2 regions of the Paraburkholderia sp. NPDC080076 genome follow, and region 2 is predicted to be linked to the other one. Evidence: riboswitches for the same ligand, from Rfam matches in the RefSeq annotation. Region 2 holds a riboswitch; the other holds the start of a gene.
What was found. Region 2 has a riboswitch for thiamine pyrophosphate ahead of thiC (phosphomethylpyrimidine synthase ThiC). Riboswitches for the same ligand answer to the same signal wherever they lie in the genome.

Region 1: another riboswitch for thiamine pyrophosphate. It lies ahead of ACQKRQ_RS39010 (FAD-dependent oxidoreductase); the one in region 2 lies ahead of thiC (phosphomethylpyrimidine synthase ThiC).

Annotation. Positions count from the first base shown of each region.
Region 1 covers NZ_JBNNWQ010000016.1:61,124-64,525, forward strand. Annotated here, with positions in the region: gene ACQKRQ_RS39005 (ABC transporter ATP-binding protein/permease) at 1-695, opposite strand, end outside; TPP riboswitch at 1,076-1,199, shown strand; gene ACQKRQ_RS39010 (FAD-dependent oxidoreductase) at 1,416-2,546, shown strand; gene thiS (sulfur carrier protein ThiS) at 2,628-2,825, shown strand; gene ACQKRQ_RS39020 (thiazole synthase) at 2,882-3,402, shown strand, end outside.
Region 2 covers NZ_JBNNWQ010000004.1:247,016-250,417, forward strand. Annotated here, with positions in the region: gene ACQKRQ_RS18145 (DUF1223 domain-containing protein) at 1-654, opposite strand, end outside; gene ACQKRQ_RS18150 (GreA/GreB family elongation factor) at 1,090-1,500, shown strand; TPP riboswitch at 1,651-1,769, shown strand; gene thiC (phosphomethylpyrimidine synthase ThiC) at 1,863-3,402, shown strand, end outside.

The sequences.
Region 1 (3,402 bases), on a different contig from region 2:
CGGAAATCGGCCTCGACTTTCTGCGCCTGGTAGTTGATCGGCACGAGCGGATGGCCGACCTTCTGGATGATCAGCGAACCGACCACGGCGTAAAGCGCCGCGGCCCACACCATGTAGCCGGGAATCTCGATCGGCATGCCGCCGAGCGAAATGGTCAGCGCGCCGGCGAGCGACCACAGGATCGTGATGAACGATACCAGCGTGACGACGGTGGACAGCAGGTCGAGCGTCAGCGAAAGGGTGCTGGTGGCGAATGACTGCAGGTCGTCGCTGATCCGCTGGTCGGGGTTGTCGGCGAGGCGATCGCGTTCGATCCGGTAGAACGCGCTGTCCTTCAGCCACTCGTTCAGATAGCGCGTGGTCAGCCACTGGCGCCAGCGGAAGCCGAGCATCTGGCGCAGGTAGCGGCCGTACACCGCAAGTATGATGAAACCGAACGCGAGCGCCGAGAACACCATCAGCAGATGCGGGAAGTCGTGCACGTTCTTGGTTTGCAGCGCGTTGTAGAAGTCGGCGCTCCAGCGGTTCAGGCGCACGTTGATCCACACCACGAGCAGATTCATCACGATGATCGCGATGAGCAGGCCCCATGCCGTTTTTCGTTCTTCGGAAACCCAGTAGGGTTTGATCAGGCTCCAGGCGGAGACTTTTTCGTCCGGCGGCAGCACGGGGGTGGCAGAGGTATTCGGTGTCATGAGCATCCTGAAGTAGTGCTGGCCCATTCGGGGCTGACCCATCGGGGCAGGCCCGTCTGCGGGCTGCCCTGCGGCGGGTTTGCGGTACATGCCCGGGCGTCGTGCTCGACGAACGCACGCCCGGGTGAGCGTCAGATTCTGGCGTGAAGCCCTTAAGCGAAAATTAATTTGCGCCGCGAGGCCCCGCGCCGGTGCCGCTGCGAACATGGCGGGACGGCGTGCCGCCCGCGCCGCGTTCGTGCGGCATCCTGTGCTGGCATTGTGCCAGAGCGCCGCCTTCGGCCGTATTGATAACGTGAAAGATGGTGCCGGATCAAATCGCGCGCGACGCGGCCAGCCGCTGGTTTGCGGGCGCCGCGCCTTTTATGGTCTAATGACCTTCGACGAAACAGGGGTGCTTCGCGCACAGGCGGCATGGTTTTCATGGCGCAGCGGCGAGGCTGAGAGACACCCTTTGCACCCGATCCGGGTAATACCGGCGCGGGAAGTTTCCGGAAGCAGCCAGTCTTCCATTCCCCGCCGGGCAGCGTCCGTCATTGGAACGCGCATTGCCCGGCCGGCCTCACCCGCCGGTTTCGTCCTGGGTACGTGCGTTTTTTTGCCGTACGGAAAGGACTCGATGACCGCCTATTCTTCAGATATGTGTTTTGCTCTTCGTCACGCCGCCGTCGGCGCGCCGTGCTTCAGCTTTGCTTGCCGTCCTGAAACGGAGTGTGCGCGATGACGCGTCCTGCACAACCCGATTTCGCGGTGCTCGGCGGCGGCCTGTGCGGGCGGCTGGTGGCGTGGCGTCTCGCCGGGCAGGGGCATCGCGTGGCGCTCTATGAGCGTGGCGACGCCGCTGGTACGCAGTCGGCCGCGTGGGTCGCCGCGGCCATGCTGGCGCCGCTCGCGGAAGCCGCCAGCGCCGAGTTGCTGATCACGCGCCTCGGCGCGAGTTCGCTCGAAACCTGGCCGCAAGTGTTGGCCGAACTTCCTGAGCCGGTGTTCTTTCAACGCAATGGCACGCTGGTCGTCTGGCATCACGCCGACCGTACCGAAGCACCGCTGTTCGAGCGCCGGGTGCGCTCGAATGCCCCGGCTGAGTTGCTGGACGGTGGCTTCGTCACGCTCGCGGGCGCGCAGCTCGGCGCCGCCGAGCCTGCTTTGGCGGGACGCTTCAATCAGGGCTGGCTGTTGCCGCGTGAAGGTCAACTGGATAACCGTCAGGTGCTGACCGCACTGGCCGCGGGCCTCGCGCAACGTGGTGTCGACACGCACTGGAATACGCCCGTCGACGATCGCGCGCTGCCGCCCGCACGCATCACGATCGACTGCCGCGGCCTCGGCGCGAAGCCCGTGCTGCCTACGTTGCGCGGCATTCGCGGCGAAGTGGCGCGCGTGCATGCGCCCGGTATCAAACTGACGCGGCCGGTGCGGCTGCTGCATCCACGCTACCCGCTCTACATCGCGCCGAAGCAGGACGACCTCTACGTGATCGGCGCGACCGAAGTGGAAGGCGAGGACATGTCGCCGGTCAGCGTGCGTTCCGCGCTCGAACTGCTGAGCGCGGCGTTTTCCGTGCATCCCGGCTTCGGCGAGGCACGCATTCTCGAACTGAATTCGCAGTGCCGCCCAACTTTGCCGGACCACCGTCCGGCCTTGCTGTGGGACGGCGCGCAGACACTGCGCGTGAACGGCCTGTACCGGCACGGCTACATGATCGTGCCCGAAGTCGCCGACGAAGCCGTGCGCTTCGCCGCGGCGCTGCTCGACGGCCGCATCGGCGACGCCGATGCCTTCGCCGACTGGCAACGCGATGCGCGCTGGAGCGAACTCTTTCAACTGGACTCCGCGCGGGAGCCGGCATGAGCGTTGCGCGAAAGGTCTTTACCCAATCGAGCGCTATACGCCACGCTGCTTTCGCCATCGACTGAAACGTATTCGAACACCATGGACATTCATATCAATCAGAAGCCGTTGTCGCTGCCCGAAGGCGCGACTGTCGCCGACGCGCTCACCGCGTTCGGCGCGCGTCCGCCGTTCGCGGTCGCGCTGAACGGCGACTTCGTGGCGCGCACCCAGCATGCGGCGCGCGTGCTGCGCACGGGCGACAAGCTCGATGTCGTGCAACCCGTGGCTGGCGGCTGAGCGCCCGCCACGCATTGCCGGAACGCCGATTGCCGGAGACAAACAGGATTATGCCAATGACTTCCCCCCAAACCGCCGATGCGCTCACGCTCTACGGCCAGACCTTCGCGAGCCGCGTGCTGCTCGGCACTTCGCGCTATCCGTCGCTGCAATCGCTGTCCGATTCGATCGACGCGGCGCGGCCCGGCATGGTGACCGTCGCGTTGCGCCGGCAGATGAACGAAGGCGGCGCCGAAGCCGGCTTCTTCGACCTGCTCAAGCGCCACGGCGTGCCGCTCCTGCCGAACACGGCCGGCTGCCTGACGGTCGGCGAGGCGGTGACGACCGCGCACATGGCGCGCGAAATCTTCGAGACCGAGTGGATCAAGCTCGAACTGATCGGCGACGACTACACGCTGCAGCCCGACCCGGTCGGCCTGATCGAAGCGGCCGCGCAACTGGTCAAGGACGGCTTCAAGGTGCTGCCGTATTGCACCGAAGACCTGGTGATCGGCCGCCGTCTGCTGGACGCCGGTTGTGAGGCGCTAATGCCGTGGGGCGCGCCGATCGGCACCGGCAAGGGCGTGATCAATCCGTA
Region 2 (3,402 bases):
CACGACTCGTTCGTGATGCAAGGTGGCGCCGCTGTTTTCGCCGGCGCCCACTTGCGAGCTCAGCGAGTTTTCATAAACGGCCAGGTAGGCGTCCAGTTGGCCCGCTGTGTCCGCTGCCTTGCTGGTGAATTGCGCCGCGACATTGAACGCGCCCGGCGCCTGCCCTTTGAGCTCCAGCGCGACATTCGCTTGCGCCGGCTCGGCGACGACCTTGCCGACGCGGCTCTGAAAACTGTCGCGTTGCGACCAGCTGCGCAATTCGCGTCCGGAGACAAAGATTTCCGGCGTGTAGATGGTGTGGCCGCCGGCCAGATCGGTGAGCGTTTGCTGACGTTCAGTAAAGCGATGTTGCGAGAAGCGGTCAGTCCAGCCGAGGCTGTTCCAATAGTCCACATGCAGCGCCAACGGTACGATGCTTTGCGCCGCGCCGCTATTCTTCCATTGGCTCAGCCAGTTATCGGCGGGTGGGCAGCTGTTGCAGCCTTCGCTGCTGTACAGCTCGACCAGCGCCACGCGATGCGCCGGGCTATGCGCGCTGCAGATGGCGCCGGCCGCGGTCGCGAGGCCGCTGGCCGCGAGCATGGTCAGCGCGAGGCCGAGCGCGATGATTCGGGTGAAGCGCCGACAGTCTCGGCGGGGTGCGGCGGTTTGCATGACGTGCTCCGATCAGGATCCGCACGTTTGTCGAATCGCACGGCCGGTTATGACAGTCCGTTGCCAACTTTTTTCTTGAAACTCGACCGAGTCGGGGGACGCACGACCCCGTGCTAACATTGAGCTTTCGATCGCGCCCATTCAGATTGATGGCGGCGCCCTCTTCACTCTCTTTCGCTACCTGCCGGCTACCTCGATGCGCTTTCCGACTTCCCGTGCCTTCTTCCGCTTGCGCCCCCGTCGCGCAACCGGTTGCGCGCGCGCGGAACTCATGCCGCGTCGCGCCGGTGAGCCGTCCCGAACGCTCCCGCTCCACGCCGCCCGGCGCCCGATCTAACGCTGCTCGCTCCATTGCCTGGGCCGCGTTGTCGGGCTCCGGGCCGATCTCATCCGCACGCTGTCCCCTCAAATGCAGATCGAATTGGAGTACCCCTCGTGAAAAAGACGAAAACCTGTTACCTCACCGAACTCGACGTCGCCCGTCTCGAGAAACACGCCGCCGCGCCCGGCGCGGACACGCGTTTGCAAGACATGCTCGACGACGTGCTGGAACGCGCCGTGATCGTCGAGTCGCGCGAGATACCGGCCAACGTCGTCACGATGAATTCGCAAGCCACGCTGGTCGACGAAACCAGCGGCGAGCACATGACCTGGACCGTGGTTTATCCGCCCAATGCGGACTTCTCGCACGGCCGCCTGAATGTGTTCTCTCCCGCCGGCCTCGCCTTGCTCGGCGCCAAACGCGGCGAGCGCATTCGCTTCACGCCGCCAAGCGGCACTGAGAAAGTGCTGAAGCTGGAAAAGATCCTGTTTCAACCCGAAGCCGCCGACGATTTCACGCTGTAAGCAACGCTCGCGCGCAACGCAAAATTTTTGCCGCAGCATCTCCGGCTGCCCGTCAATTCAAGAAAAGTGCGTGGCGGCCCGCTGTTATATCCATCATCCGACTTTTCAAGATGGGTTGCCAAGCAGCGGGCGGCCGGTGTATCGTGTGCGCTGCTAACGCGGGGGTCCTGCGTCGCACGGAGGTTGGAGGTCCGTGCTGCGTGGGTGAGAAATACCCTTTGAACCTGATCTGGATAATGCCAGCGCAGGGAAGCGTACGGATTTCGCACCTTGGCTCTATCGCCTCATCTCTCGCGAATTCCGACTACTTCCGTCTCGTCTCCTGCTTAGCGGCCCCACATAGCTTTGCATAGGAGATACAGATGAACGCCAATCCGAAGTTCCTTTCCGCCGACGCCCACGTCGATGAAGCCGCTGTCGCGCCGCTGCCGAATTCCCGCAAGGTCTACGTGACTGGCTCGCGCGCCGATATCCGCGTGCCGATGCGCGAGATCTCGCAGGCCGACACGCCCGACAGCTTCGGTGGCGAAAAGAATCCGCCGGTCTATGTCTACGATACGTCGGGCCCCTACTCGGATCCGGAAGCCAAAATCGACATTCGGGCCGGTCTGCCCGCACTGCGCCAGGCCTGGATCGAAGAACGCGGCGACACCGAAGCGCTGACGGGTCTGTCGAGCGACTTCAGCCGCGAACGCGCCGCCGACACGGCCACCGCCGATCTGCGCTTCCAAGGCCTGCACCGTACGCCGCGCCGCGCGATCGCCGGCAAGAACGTGTCGCAGATGCACTACGCGCGTCAAGGCATCATCACGCCGGAAATGGAATACATCGCGATTCGCGAGAACCAGCGCCGCGCCGAGTATCTGGAGAGCCTCAAGACGAGTGGCCCGAACGGCGAAAAGCTGGCGGCGATGATGGGCCGCCAACATCCGGGCCAGGCATTCGGCGCGAGCGCGTTCGGTCCGAACGGCCTCACGGCGATCACGCCGGAATTCGTGCGCGAGGAAGTGGCGCGCGGCCGCGCGATCATCCCGAACAACATCAATCACCCGGAAAGCGAGCCGATGATCATCGGCCGCAACTTCCTCGTGAAGGTGAATGCCAACATCGGCAACTCGGCGGTGACGTCCTCGATCGGCGAGGAAGTCGACAAGATGACGTGGGCGATCCGCTGGGGCGGCGACACGGTGATGGATCTGTCGACCGGCAAGCACATCCACGAAACGCGCGAGTGGATCATCCGCAATTCGCCGGTGCCGATCGGCACGGTGCCGATCTATCAGGCGCTCGAAAAGGTCAACGGCAAGGCCGAAGACCTGACGTGGGAAATCTTCCGCGACACGCTGATCGAACAGGCCGAGCAAGGCGTCGACTACTTCACGATTCACGCGGGCGTGCGTCTGCAATACGTGCCGCTCACGGCCAGGCGTATGACGGGCATCGTCTCGCGCGGCGGCTCGATCATGGCGAAGTGGTGCCTCGCTCACCACAAGGAAAGCTTCCTGTACGAGCACTTCGAAGACATCTGCGAAATCATGAAGGCCTATGACGTGGCCTTCTCGCTCGGCGACGGCCTGCGTCCCGGCTCGATCTACGACGCCAACGACGAAGCGCAGCTCGGCGAATTGAAGACGCTCGGCGAACTCACGCAGATCGCGTGGAAGCACGACGTGCAGACCATGATCGAAGGCCCCGGTCACGTGCCGATGCAGCTCATCAAGGAGAACATGGACCTGCAGCTGGAATGGTGCGACGAAGCGCCGTTCTACACGCTCGGACCGTTGACGACCGACATCGCGCCGGGCTACGACCACATCACGTCAGGCATCGGCGCGGCGATGATCGGCTGGTTCGGCACGGCCATGCTCTGCTACGTCACGCCGAAGGAACACCTCGGGCTGC